Regions from separate parts of the Nocardia sp. NPDC058519 genome, predicted to be linked through region 2. Evidence: riboswitches for the same ligand, from Rfam matches in the RefSeq annotation. Region 2 holds a riboswitch; the other holds the start of a gene.
The links. A riboswitch is a leader RNA that binds a small molecule or an ion and turns the genes downstream of it on or off. The one in region 2 is predicted to bind S-adenosylmethionine.
Positions count from the first base shown of each region.

Region 1 (7,386 bases), on a different contig from region 2:
CCTGCTCGACGATCTGTCCTTCGTCGAGGAACACCACCGTGTCGGCGACCTCACGGGCGAACCCGATCTCGTGGGTGACGATCACCAGGGCGGTGCCGCCGTGCGCGAGATCGCGGATCACCGCGAGCACCTCGCCGACCAGTTCCGGGTCGAGCGCGGAGGTGGGTTCGTCGAACAGGATCAGGCGCGGCTTCAAGGCCAGCGCCCGTGCGATGGCGACGCGCTGCTGCTGGCCGCCGGAGAGCCGGCGCGGGTAGGCGTCGGCGAAATCGGCCATCCCGACCCGGTCCAGGAGCTGTTTCGCCTCGGCGATCACCTCGGCGCGCGGGCGGCGCTGGGACGAAACCGGGGCGAGCACGATGTTGTCGAGCACCGTGAGATGCGGGAACAGGTTGAACTGCTGGAACACGAAACCGATATGGCTGCGCTGGGCGCGCACCGCGTGGTCGGGCAGCGGGCGCAGGGTGTTTCCGCGCTGCCGGTAGCCGATCAGCTCACCGCCGATGTGCACCGTGCCCGCGTCCTGTGCCTCGAGATGGTTGAGCACCCGAAGCAGCGTCGACTTACCCGACCCGGATGGGCCGACCAGCGCGACCACTTCGCCCGTGCGCACCGCCAGGTCGACGCCACGCAGCACCTCGGTACCGCTGTAGGACTTGCGAATTCCTCGTGCCTGCACCGCTGCGGTCATCGGGTGGCTCCTCGGGGTGCGGCGGCGATCTCGGTGACCTTGGCGCGGACCCGCTGCCACGGTGTCGGCGGCAGCTCATGCTGGGCGCCCTTGGCGTAGTGCCGTTCGATGTAGAACTGGACGATCGACAGCGCGGTGGTGAGCACGATGTACCAGGCCGTGGCCACCATGAGCAGCGGCACCACCCGGCCGTTGCGGCCGAAGATCACCTGCACCTGGTAGAACAGCTCGGCGATCGCCATCACCGACACGATCGAGGTGCCCTTGAACAGGCTGATCACCTCGTTGGCCGCGTTCGGCAGGATCGAGCGCATGGCCTGCGGCAACACGATGGTGCGGAACTGCCGCCAGCGCGGAATGCCCAGCGCGGCAGCCGCTTCCAGCTGGCCGCCGTCGACGGCGAGCAGGCCCGCCCGGATGAGCTCGGCCGAGTACGCCGCCTGATGCAGGGCCAGGCCGATCACCGCCGCGGTGAAACCACTGATGACACCGTTGACTTCGAAATCGAAGAACGCTGGTCCGAACGGAATACCGACGGAAAGGCGGGGATACAGGTAGGCGATGTTGAACCAGAACAGCAGCTGCACGATCAGCGGGATCGAACGGAACGCCCAGACGTAGGTCCAGGCGATCACGCGCAGCACGGGATTGTTCGACACCCGCCCGATCGCCAGCAGGGTGCCGATCGCGAAACCGAGGACGGTGCCCCACAGGGTCAGCTCGATGGTCACCCGGAGCGCGGCCAGTACCGACTTCGCGGTGAAGTACTGGGCGAAAGTGCCCCAGTCCCAGCCCGGATTGGTGATCAGACCGTGTGCGAACTGGGCCACCACCACCAGCGCGACCGCCGCGACGACCCACCGCCACGGGTGCCACGATCCGGTGATCCGGGGAAGGTCGGTCGCTTCGTCGGCGGATGCCGACTCAGCGGGGGGAGCGTCGCCGGGCGGTGCGGGCGCGGTCTCGGCGCCGGATACGGCGGACGCGGTCATGGGAGTCCTTCGGAAAACACAAAATCTCCTCCATCGAACCCGGCAGAAGCACCCACACCCCGAAAGCGGGCGGGTTGCTGCGACGTCATCGAGCCAGGTCTCTCGGTCGCTCTGGATGGTTGCGCCCCGGCGCTGCGGCCTGAGCTGAATCAGCATGTGGCACATGCACGAGTGCGCGCAACGATAGAAATCAACGTGAGCGCAGAGGTTGGAACCGGCTTCGGGCGCAGTCATAATTGCCCCGGTTCGGCGTGGTCGGTCGACTGTGGGGGACACCGACCCTCGGCGGGGGTTCGCTGCGAGATTGCGACGCGCCGAACGCCCGGTTACTTCACCTGTCCGGATTCACCCACCGCACGCGGTAGCGTCGGCCTTCTCTGCGTCGATGAGGAGTACGTCGTGATCATGCCGCGTCGTTCCACCGCACTGACCTCGCTGACGGCCTGCGCCGCCGCGCTACTGCTGGCCGTGCCACCGGCTGCCGCCGAACCGGCCGAGCCGGTGACGCCCGCCGTCACCCGGGACGCACCGAACGTCACGCCTGCCGCGGGCCCGGGCGATCTCCTCGGCGCCTACCGAACCGTCGTCGAGACGCTGAAGGCCATGGGTATCCAGCCCTTCCTCTACCCCACGGTCGCCGCGAACTGCACCGGTGACGGCACGGGCCTTGTTCCCGCCGTCGCGGGCGCGGTACCGGGCCCGTGGCCGGCGAACACCCTCCCGATCCCCGGCGTCGACCTCGCGGCCGTGAAATCGGGCCAGACCCTGTTCACCTTCCTGCCCTACGGCCTCGCCCCCGACACCGCCGCCACGAAGACCTCCGGCATGCAGGTGGCCTGGCTCAATGTCAGCACCGGCCGCGGCGGCATGGCCTCGATGGGCCCGATCGCCGACATCGTGCGCGCCATGGTCCCGCCCGAGGTCCCCGCCGAACTGCGCCCCCTCGCCGAAACCGCCATCCGCGACTTCCTCTTCGCCGCCATCCCCGTCGGCGGCGTCCGCGCCGTCCCCGTCGACACCGGCCGAGGCACCGTCCTGGCCGCCGTCTTCGGCACCACCGACAACGCAGGCCGCTCCTGCTTCTTCTTCCCGACCATCGGCATCACCGAGGTCGCCTGAAGCTCGCCGGTCAGCGTTAGGCTCAGCGGTATGAGCGGAGCCTACGACTGGTCGTGGCTGCGGAACGACATGCCCGTCATCGACCTGGACATCTACCTCGAGATGCCGACGGAACTCGCTCGAACGATCGAGGTCAAAGACGGCATGCTCGTGCACTGCGAGTCACCGTCACCCAACCACATCTCCGTCGCACGCGTAATCGAAGCCGCGCTGCGGGACGCCGCGCGTGACCGTCCTTCTGACGCTCCGTGCCCGCGCGCCAGCGGTGACCTCGACATGCTCGTGTCCGAAGTTCCGTTCGGATTCCGCCGCCCCGACGCGATCCTCTACCGCTGCGTGGAAGCCGACCGCGGCCGATGGCGCCGCAAGCCGACCGCCGCCGACGCCCTGCTCGTGGTCGAGATCGTCTCACCCGGTACGGTCACCGCCGATTGCGTCGACAAGCGAGCCGAGTACGCGAAGCTCGGCATCGCGCAGTACTGGATCGTCCGGATGGTCAACGACGACGGACTGGTCTCCTCCATCGAACAACTGCGTCTCACCTCTGACGGCAGATACGTCACCGAGCGAATCGGCCTACGCGGCCAGGACCCGGTCATCGCAGTCACCGCAATCGACCCGGTCAAGGTCGAAATCCCCTGGGCAGAACTGGATCTGGACATCGAATAGGCGTCATCCGCCGCGCCTGACGTACCCCCCGTATCGGGGTATCCGCGGCCTGGACGGGCCGATTCGGTTATTGACCGGTCAGGCGTGGCGGGCGATGGGGTCGTCGGGGGTGACCAGGGGGCGCTGTTTCCAGCGGAGGCGGCCGGTGCGGTGGCGGTGGTGGGAGCGGGTCCACAGGATGAGGTAGTTGGCCACTGAGAGTGGGTGGGCCAGGGCCGAGGTGAGGTCGGTACCTGTTGGTGCCCGGCGGGTTTCGATGGTGCGGGCGGTGAGTCTGCTCGTGACGGCGGCCAGGTAGCCGAGCAGGCCTGCTCTGCGGGTTCGGTCGCGGCCGAAGATCGCTGCCAGTGGGGGAATCCAAAAGGCAAGGGCGGCAAGGATGCCGATGGCGGCGCCGGTGTCGAGACGGCCGCCGTAGGCCGACCACAGCCAACGCGTGTAGCCGTCGGTGAGTTCGGCTGTGCCGGTATACATTCGGGTTCTCGCGGCGGGGCCCGCGGTCACCAAGGCGGTGCGGTGGCCCGCTCGGCGCACGGCGCGCGCCAGATCGAGATCTTCGGTGGCGCTGGCCGCGACAGCCGCGTGACCGCCGCCCGCGCGGTAGGCCGCGGCATCGACGGCTAGGAACTGTCCGCATGCGACGGCGGTGGACGGGCGCAGGCTGTGGTTGGCGGGGCCGACCGGCAGGGTCGAGGCCCACGACCAGGCGAGCAGTGGCTGGACGAGGTGCTCGGTGGTCGAACCTGCTTCCTGCACCGGCCAGGCCGAGACCAAACCCGCTCCACGCCTGCGTAATTCGGCTACCGCTGCGGCCACGGCGTAGGGCGCGAGGCGAACATCGGCGTCGACGAAGACCAGGGCGGCCGCGTCGGTGCGGGCGGCCAGGCGCGCGCACGCGGCGGCCTTGCCGGTCCAGCCGGGGGCGGGGTGCGCGGCGGAGCGCAGCACGGTGAAGCGCTCGTCGCCGGCGATCGCGGCCAGTGCGGCTTCGTAGGTGCCGTCGGTGGACGCGTCGTCGAGGATCAGCACGTTCATGCGGGGGACGCCGGTTTGGGCGCGAAGGTCGGCGATCAGCGCGGGCAGGCGCGCGGCTTCATCGCGGGCGGGAACACACACCGTGACCGGTTCGATCACGCCCGCGACTCCGCGCGGCAGCGTACGCAAGGTGACCAGGTTGTAGACGGCGGTGCTCGCGCCGAGCGCTGCCAGACCGGTGCCCGCCCAGGTCAGGTAGCGGGCCGCCGCGCTCATGTCAGCGGCCCAGTCTGCGACTGGAGATCTCGCGCCACATCTCCGAGGGGGAGAAGCCGCCGCGCGGCGCGTTCGGCGGGCCGGGGTTGCGATCACGGAACGCCAGTCCCGCGATCAGCGCGGCCACCGCGAGGGTGATGCCGCCGACGATGCCCGCCCAGCCCGCGAACGAACGGGTGTTGGGGTCGGCGTACTTCACCTCGGCGCGCAGGGTCGACACCTCGCCCGCGGGCAGCTTCCACGACACGGTGTTCTCGCTGTCGGTGGTCTCGCGGGTGCCGTTGGTCTTGGCGACCCGGGCCGGGAACGCTACGGAGAACTGCACGTCCGAACCCTGCGGCGGCAGCGATTCCAGGTCGACCCGTCCGGTGAGACTCACCAGATCGCCATTGCGCTGGAATTCGAGTGTGAACATGCCCTGCGTCTGATCCGAGAGCCCACCGAGCTGGCCGACCTCGCCGAAGGACAGGTCGTCGAAGAACACCTGGGTGCCGATGTACCCGTCCTGGTTGTAGTTCTCCACCCGCACTTTCGCCGCCAGCTGCTCCGGCGCCTTCAGCTGCGGCCCCTTGTCCTCGGGCCCCGTCGGCACCACCGCGGCGACGATCCGCCCCGACACCCGGTCGTTCGACGACACCCCCATCGACACCTGCACCCGCAGGCACCCGGCCAGCGCGGGCACGAGCAGTGCCAGCAGGACGGCAACGGCCGCTACGCGCCGCGCGGGCACGAAACGACGCGGCGAAGGAACGGGCATGTCGGCGACGGGACTCGGCTGCACGGTTGACATCGTGCCAGGCTCGAGCCCGAGAGCCCACACGACGGGCCCACCGCGCCCCGCGCACCGCGCCGATCAGGCCTTTTTCGCCCCGAATCGGGGTGTGTCGCGGCGGGGTCGGCGGCTCAGAACGCACGTCGCCCGCAGAAACAGAGGGATCCCGAGTAATCCCAGACCGGCGAAGCCCCAGATCGCCGATGCCGGGAGGCCGAGGAACACCGCGTGCGCGAGGGTCGAGCCGAGCCAGGTCCACCCGAATACCGCGACCGGGACCGTCACCGAGGGGTCACGCGGTGGCGCGAGGAGCCGATCGAGCAGGGTGAGCAGCACCGCCATGATCACCGCGACGAGCGCCCAACCCAGGTAGTTGGTGTACGGGATCTCGGGCAGGCCGGGAAGCCCGGCGTCGGTGACCGACCAGGTCCACTGGCCGTCGGCGACCATCTGCGGATCGAGGAACAGATCCCAGCCGACCGCACCGAGGGCGAACAGTCCGACGCGCCGGGCGTTCGAGACGCTGGACGGGTCGGCCCGCTGCCCATCGGCGAGGATGCCCGCGACGACCCAGATCGGGTACAGCCCGCCGGTCCACGCCAACGGCACCGCCAGCGGGACATCGGCGAGCGCGGGCCCGAGCCGATCGACGGCATAGGCGTAGCTGCCGAAGGGAAACCCGGTCGCGGTGCCGACGATCTCGGCGGTGAGCCCCAGCCCGGACACGATGACGAAGAATCCGCAGGCCCAGCGCAATCCGCGAGTCGTCGCCGCGTGCGCCACAGCGGTCGCGGCCGACAGCACCACCACGACAACGGTGATCCGATCGCGCGTCACGCCGGCACTCAACGGGTAGGCGATCTGCACGAGCACCAGCGCCAGCGCGGTGACAGCGGGAATCGCCCGGCGGGGATCGACACTAAACCAGTCGCGCAGGCGGGCCGACGGGTCCGCCTTCATCGCTTGTACGGCAGGGTGAAGCGGCGCTTACGACGATCACCCAGGACCAGCTGAGCCGCGCTGCGACCGCTGGCCCCGGACACTCCACCGCCGGGGTGGGTGGACGCGCCGGTCAGATACAAGCCTGGAGCGCCCGGGACTCGCTGGCCCGACAACTCGGGCAGCGGACGCCACAGCATCATCTGATCGAGCGACATCTCGACATGCATCACATTGCCGCCGCGCAGACCCATCTCACGCTCGAGATCGACCGGCGTCTGCACGAATCGCTGACGCACCGACGAGGTGAAACCCGGTGCGTACCCTTCGACCTCGGCGACGATCCGATCTGCCTCTGCCTCGGCGTGCGCTGCCCAGTCACTGCCATCGGCGAGTTCGTAGGGATGCCACTGCGCCCACAGCGATAACTGATGTTCGCCGGCGGGTGCGATGGACGGGTCGAGCGCGCTGAAACTCATCGCGAGCACGACCGGGCGCGGCGGCAGCGAACCGGCGAGCGCGGCACCGTGTGCCAGCCGGAGCTGCCTGCGGTCCGAGACGAGGAACTGCAGACCACGGGCGGATTCGGTGGGGGAGACGCCGGGATATTCGGGTAGCCGGTCGGTCGCCAGGCGCACCACCATGCCGATGCCGGGGCCGACCCGGATGCGGCGCTGCCAGTCATCGAGGACAGCGGGGTCGAAATCGCCCGCGCGCAACAGGTCGAGGGTCGACAGAATGTGGGAGCCCGCGATCACCGCGTCGGCGCGCAGCGTCCGGCCCGACTCGGTCGTCACCAGCCAACCGCTGCCGGATCGGCGCAGCGAGCTGACAGCGTCACCGGTGTGCAGCTCACCACCGTCGGCACGCAGGCGCGCGATCAACGCCGCACTGAGCGCCCCACTTCCACCCACCGCGCGCCCGGGCGGCAAGGTGTGCATGAGCGCGGCGAA
Region 1 is NZ_JBHXNK010000050.1:2,523-9,908, reverse strand. Features, by position in the region: gene ACFWPK_RS33280 (amino acid ABC transporter ATP-binding protein) at 1-691, opposite strand, end outside; gene ACFWPK_RS33275 (amino acid ABC transporter permease) at 688-1,683, opposite strand; SAM riboswitch class I at 1,711-1,805, opposite strand; gene ACFWPK_RS33270 (hypothetical protein) at 2,089-2,802, shown strand; gene ACFWPK_RS33265 (Uma2 family endonuclease) at 2,833-3,471, shown strand; gene ACFWPK_RS33260 (glycosyltransferase) at 3,550-4,722, opposite strand; gene ACFWPK_RS33255 (LppM family (lipo)protein) at 4,724-5,479, opposite strand; gene ACFWPK_RS33250 (carotenoid biosynthesis protein) at 5,576-6,454, opposite strand; gene ACFWPK_RS33245 (phytoene desaturase family protein) at 6,451-7,386, opposite strand, start outside.
Region 1: it holds a riboswitch for S-adenosylmethionine, as region 2 does, so the genes downstream of both, ACFWPK_RS33275 (amino acid ABC transporter permease) here and ACFWPK_RS31540 (bifunctional o-acetylhomoserine/o-acetylserine sulfhydrylase) in region 2, are expected to answer to the same signal.

Region 2 (6,182 bases):
TCGCTGACGCACAACTGCGGCCGAACGCGCTCGAAGTACGCGCGCACCTCGGCACGATTGCGCGGCACATCCGAGGGCTTGCAGGTCTGTAGTTCGGCGGCGATCACGCACTCGGCCCAGTACCGGTCTTCTTCGGCCGGACTCAGCGGCCCCGGCCCGAACATCTCGTAGGCCTTGAGCACAGAATGCCACCCGGTGACGTGGATCCACAGCTGGGAGTCGGGGTTGTTGGCGCTGTAGCGCTTGCCGCTGATCGGTTCGATGCCCGTCATCGGCGCGTGCACCTTCATCAGGTGTTCGGCGGCCTGGATGGCGGTGCGGCCGTCGCCGAGCGCGACCAGCAGGAAGTAGGACAGCGTGTGGTCGAGACGGGTGGCGGGATTGTCGTAGATCCCGTGCGAATCGGCGACCGCTGCGGTCAGGAACGGATCGAAGTGCTCGAGGGTGACCGCGCGCTGGAATCCGATCAGCGCGGTCGGCGCCGCCCACACCTTCCAGGTGGGGGAATCCGGCCCGAAGAAGCCGTAGTCGTCGCGACGCAGAGTCGACGCATCGAAAGCCATTGCACATGCCCCTTTGCAGTGCGAGGAATATTGAATACAACACCACCGTAGCAATTACTCGACGTGAATACAACGGTTGCGTAGGATTCGTGACGAAGGATGGCGGGTATCGTCGGCGAGCGAAAGGCAGGTGGGCGGGTGACCTCGACGCAGGAGCAACGACCTCGACGCCGCTATGCACCGCGCCTGCCGCCGGACCAGCGCCGCGCGCAACTTCTCGACGCCGCGTTCACCGTCCTGGGCCGGATGGAACTGCACGAGCTGAGCATGGAGGCCGTCGCGCAGGAGGCGGGCGTCGGAAAACCCGTGCTGTACACGGTGTTCAAGACCCGCGCCGAACTCGTCGAAGCGCTGCTGGAACGCGAACGTGAACGCGGACTGGATCAGATCGCCGACACGCTGCCCGAAGACCTGCTCGGCGCCGACCCATTGGCGGCTGCCTCGGCGACTGTCGAAGCGTTCGTCGGTGTGGCACTGGCGAATCCGACTCGCTGGCGGCTGATCCTCGCCACCCCGGCGAGCGCGCCCGACGAATATCGTGCGGCTCTTCGTGCTTCGCGTGCCGAAATCTTGGAGCGCGCGGAATCGCTTGTCCGCATGGGTATCTCAGTGCTGCCGAAGTGGTCGGGCATGGATGCCGGGCTGCTCGCGAGCTCGACCCTCACCATCGCCGAAATGCTCGGTCGGCTCGGGGTCAGCGAGCCGGAAGAGTATCCGCGCGAACGACTTCAGGCCTATGTCCGGTCGATCGTCACCCTGCTGACCGGGGGAGTGAACGTCAGCGGTTCTCCCGCGCGAGGCGCATCGTCTCGGTGAGCAACTTCGACACCGCGGCCGCCTCGGTGAGGAACCCGTCGTGCCCGTCGCGTGAATGCACGATCTCGAGACCCGCGCAGCCCGGCAGCCCTTCGGCCAGCTCGGCCTGGGTGTGCAAGGGGTACAGGCGGTCCGAGTCGACCCCGCCCACCACGCACGGCACCGACGTCGAAGCCAGCGCGGCAGCGACACCGCCGCGCCCGCGACCCACATCGTGGCGGTTCATGGCCTCGCTGAGCAGCACATAGGTGGCCGGATCGAAGCGTTGACACAGCTTGTCGGCCTGGTGTTCGAGGTAGCTCTGCACCGCGTACCGTCCACCGGTCCACGGGTCTTCGTCGCCCTGGGCCTTGTTGGTGAAGCGGTGGTCGAGTTCGCCTTCGGTGCGGTAGGTCAGGTGCGCGATGCGCCGGGCCAGCCCCATGCCGGTCATCGGCGCGCGGCCGGTGCCGTGATAGTCGCCGCCCTGCCAGTCGGGATCGGCGGTGATGACGGCCATCTGGGTGGTCTGGGTGCCGATCTGATCGGCGGTGGCGCGAGCGCCGACGGCCAGCACGAGCGCGGCACTGACCCGCTCGGGCAGGCCGATGATCCACTCGAGCACCCGCATGCCGCCCATCGAGCCGCCGACGACCGCGCCGAGCCGCTCGATCCCGAGCACCTCGAACAACCGCGCTTCGGCGTTCACCTGATCGCGGATGGTCAGCTCGGGAAACCGTGCGCCCCATGGCTTTCCGTCGGCCGCCAGTGCGGACGGGCCGGTGCTGCCCTTGCAGCCGCCGAGCACGTTGGTCGCGATCACACACCACTCGTCGGTGTCGATCGGCGCGCCGGGCCCGACCATGCCTTCCCACCAGCCGGGCGCCCCGTCGGGCCCACCGACGACATGAGAGTCGCCGGTGAGCGCGTGTTCGACGAGCACCACATTGTCCAGGGTGGGCGAGAGCTCGCCCCAGCGTTGCACCGCCAGCCGCACATCGGGGATAACGGCGCCGTTCTCCAGCGCCACGTCCCCGATGGCGACCACGCCGACACGCCCGTCCTGGGGTGGCAGCAGGGCCACCCCGGTTTCGGGTCGGGCGATCGGCGATTCGGTGCTCACAGTCACGTCGTCGCCGCCGCGAACCCGGCCCGCAGATCGGCCAGAATGTCTTCGATGCCCTCGATGCCCACCGCGAGCCGGACCAGGCCGGGAGTGACGCCGGCCGCCAGCTGCTCTTCGGGCGTCAACTGCGAGTGCGTGGTCGACGCCGGGTGAATCACGAGTGAACGCACATCACCGATGTTAGCTACATGGCTGTGGAGGCTGAGCGCGTCCACGAACTTCTTGCCCGCATCGACACCGCCCGCCAGCTCGAACGCCACGATCGCGCCCGCACCCTTGGGCGCCAGCTCCTCGGCCCGCGCGTGCCAGGGCGAGGACTCGAGGCCCGCGTAGAACACCGCGTCGACGCCCGGCTGCTCGGCGACGAACTTCGCGACCGTCTCGGCATTGCTGACGTGCCGCTCGACGCGCAAGCTCAGCGTCTCGATGCCCTGCGCGATGAGGAACGCGTTGAATGGCGAGACCGCAGCACCCAGATCGCGCAGCAACTGCACGCGCGCCTTGAGCGCGAACGCGGGCGCGCCCAGATCGGCGAACACCGCACCGTGGTAGCTGGGGTCGGGCTCGGTGAAACCGGGGAAGCGCGCGTTGCCGTCGGCGTCGCGCACGGTCCAATCGAACGTGCCGCCGTCGACGATCACGCCAGCCACGGCCGCACCGTGCCCACCCAGGTACTTCGTCGCCGAATGCACGACGATGTCGGCGCCGTGGGCCAGCGGCTGGATCAGGTACGGGGTGGCGACGGTGTTGTCGACGATCAGCGGAATGCCGTTCGCGTGCGCGACACCGGCGATGCCGGGGATGTCGAACACCGCACTGCTCGGGTTGGCGATGGTCTCGCCGTAGAACGCCTTGGTGTTGGGCTGGATCGCCGCTTCCCACTGCGCGAGGTCATCGGGATCCTCGACGAACGAGACCGTGATCCCCAGCTTGGGCAGCGAGTAGTGGAAGAGGTTGTAGGTGCCGCCGTAGAGGTGCGGGCTGGACACGATGTGGTCGCCCGCGCTGGCCAGGTTCAGGATCGCGTAGGTCTCCGCGGCCTGGCCGGAGGCCAGCAGCAACGCCGCGACGCCACCTTCGAGCGCGGCAACCCGCTGCTCCACCGCGTCCTGGGTGGGGTTCATGATCCGGGTGTAGATGTTGCCCGGCTCGGCGAGGCCGAACAGCGCGGCGGCGTGATCGGTGTCGCGGAAGGTGTAGGAGGTGGTCTGGTAGATCGGCAGTGCCCGCGCGTTGGTGCTCGCGTCGGGGGCCTGGCCCGCGTGGACCTGCTTGGTCTCGAAGGACCAGTTCTCGGGCAGGGAAGAGTCGGTCATGTCGTGCTCCAGTGGGGTGTGCGCCGGGGGGATCTCGTCAACTGGGTCGGATCGACGGGCAACAACACATGGGGGCCTCCTGCAATGCGCGCTTGCTCTCGACTTTCGAGAGCCCGGTCATCACCCGGAGCACCCCACCGCAGCTGGAGGGTTGCCGACCAGCGAGCCGGGGCTTGGCGCTGGTACTCATGACCTTGCCGTCATGTTAACCGGACACCTCCCGCGCGCGGAAACTTCCCCCGCATTTCACGCTGAAGATCACTCGTCGGCCGGTGTGCCGAAGCCGGGCGTGTCGTCGACCGGTGCGCCACAGACCTGCCGCAAGCCGTGGTAGGCGCGCAGCACGGCGTCGCGAGTGACCCGAACAGCTACCGTCGGTGACCCGCTCAGCAGTGCTTGTTCGGTATCGGCGACCGAGATGTGGCACAGCATCTGCCAGATCCCGGCCACCAGCTTCACCTTGAAGTCGTCCGGTGACGTGCCCATCCGCTGCGCGAGCTCGGTGCACACCGCGACGTTCTTCTTCTCCGCGTATTCCAGCGCCCGCGCGTTAACCGACTGGCTGGTGCGCATGATCCGCTGCATCTGCAGGAACTGGCGGATGAACCGGATACCGTCCGCGTCTGCCTCCGCCTGGACCACCGCCAGGTAGGCGCCGCACAGTGCCTGGAGTTCGTTGCCGGTGTTCGGTTGGGAGCGCAGCGCGACGGCGACGGAGACCCCGAAGTCGTCGATCGGGGCCAGCACGATGTCTTCCTTGAGCGCGAAGTACCGGTTGACAGTGCGCGGTGACACATCGGCACCCGCGGCGATCTGCTCGACCGTCGTCGCGTCGAAACCCTGGCTATCGCACAGTTCGAGGCCGATCGCGACGATCGCGGCCTTGGTCTGGATCTTCTTGCGTTCACGCAGGCCCAGCGGCGCGTCGGCAGCCGGTTCGGTCGTCCGGTCGGCGCTGATCGGAGTAGTCGAGTCCAGCATCACACCAGCCTACCGTGTCGGTCGCTTTATCTGTCTAGGAAAGCCAATTGGCGCGTTCAGACATTTTTCTCTTGACGCCAATTGTCGTGTAGTGCCAGGATTGGTCGACGCCAATCTAGTAACGAGGAGTTCTGGTGACCGGCACCGAGCTAGAGACGAAACATGTTGATTCTCAACAGAATTCGATGCGGTGGTGGGCGCTGGTCGTGCTCTCCGCCGCCCAGTTGATGGTGGTGCTCGACGCCACCGTGATCACGATCGCCCTGCCGTATGCCCAGCGGGACCTCGGGATCAGCGACGGCGACAAACAGTGGGCGCTCACCGCGTACACGCTCATCTTCGGCGGGCTACTGCTGCTCGGCGGACGGATGGCCGACTACCTGGGCCGACGCCGGATCTTCCTGGTCGGCCTGGTCGGCTTCGCCGCCGCGTCGGCGCTGGCCGGCCTCGCGCAGACCGGCGCGCAGTTGTTCATCGGCCGCGGTCTGCAGGGCGCGTTCGCCGCACTGCTCGCCCCCGCGGCCCTGTCGCTGCTGTCGGTGATCTTCACCGATGTGCAGGAGCGGGCCCGCGCGTTCGCGGTGTTCGCCGGTATCACCGCGGGTGGCATCGCGTTCGGGCTCATCGTGGGCGGCGCGCTCACCGAGTTCGCGTCATGGCGGTGGACGCTGCTGATGAACACCCCGATCGCGCTCATCGCGGTGGCCGGTGCGGTCGCGGTGATCGCGCGTGATATCCCGGTGCCCCGAACCGGCGGCTACGACCTGCCCGGCGCCGTCACCGTGACATTCGGCTTGGTCTCCATCGTCTACGGGTTCAGTCGCGCCGCTGAACACGGCTGGCTGGCGGGCAGCACCCTCGGCCTGCTCGGCGCGGGCTCCGCCTTGCTCGTCGCGTTCGTCCTCATCGAGGCACGCTCGGCGAATCCGCTACTACCACTGCGAATTCCGGGTGAGATCAATCGCGGCGGCGCATTGCTGGCCGCGCTGCTGATCCCGATCGCGATGTTCGCCATGTTCTTGTTCCTCAGCTTCTACTATCAGAACACCCTCGGCTATTCGCCGCTGAAGGCGGGCATCGCGTTCCTGCCGTTCCCGGTGGGCATCGGGATCGCGGCGGGCATCACCAGTTCGTTGATGCCCAAGTTCGGGCCGCGTCCGCTGATGGTGGTCGGCGCGCTGCTCGGCGTCGTCGGACTGCTGTGGCTGGCGCAACTGAGCTACGGCGACGGGTACGCGCTGAGCGTGCTGCCCGCGCAGCTGCTGATGGCGCTCGGGATGGGCCCGCTGTTCGTCGGCATGCAGGCCGTCGCCCTGCATCAGGTCGACGCCGAGGACTCCGGCGTCGCCAGCGCCTTGCTCAATGCCGCGCAACAGGTCGGTGGTGCCGTCGGCACCGCGC
Region 2 is NZ_JBHXNK010000042.1:53,613-59,794, forward strand. Features, by position in the region: gene ACFWPK_RS31525 (oxygenase MpaB family protein) at 1-563, opposite strand, end outside; gene ACFWPK_RS31530 (TetR/AcrR family transcriptional regulator) at 702-1,379, shown strand; gene ACFWPK_RS31535 (homoserine O-acetyltransferase) at 1,342-2,487, opposite strand; gene ACFWPK_RS31540 (bifunctional o-acetylhomoserine/o-acetylserine sulfhydrylase) at 2,484-3,800, opposite strand; SAM riboswitch class IV at 3,884-3,994, opposite strand; gene ACFWPK_RS31545 (TetR family transcriptional regulator) at 4,059-4,781, opposite strand; gene ACFWPK_RS31550 (MFS transporter) at 4,916-6,182, shown strand, end outside.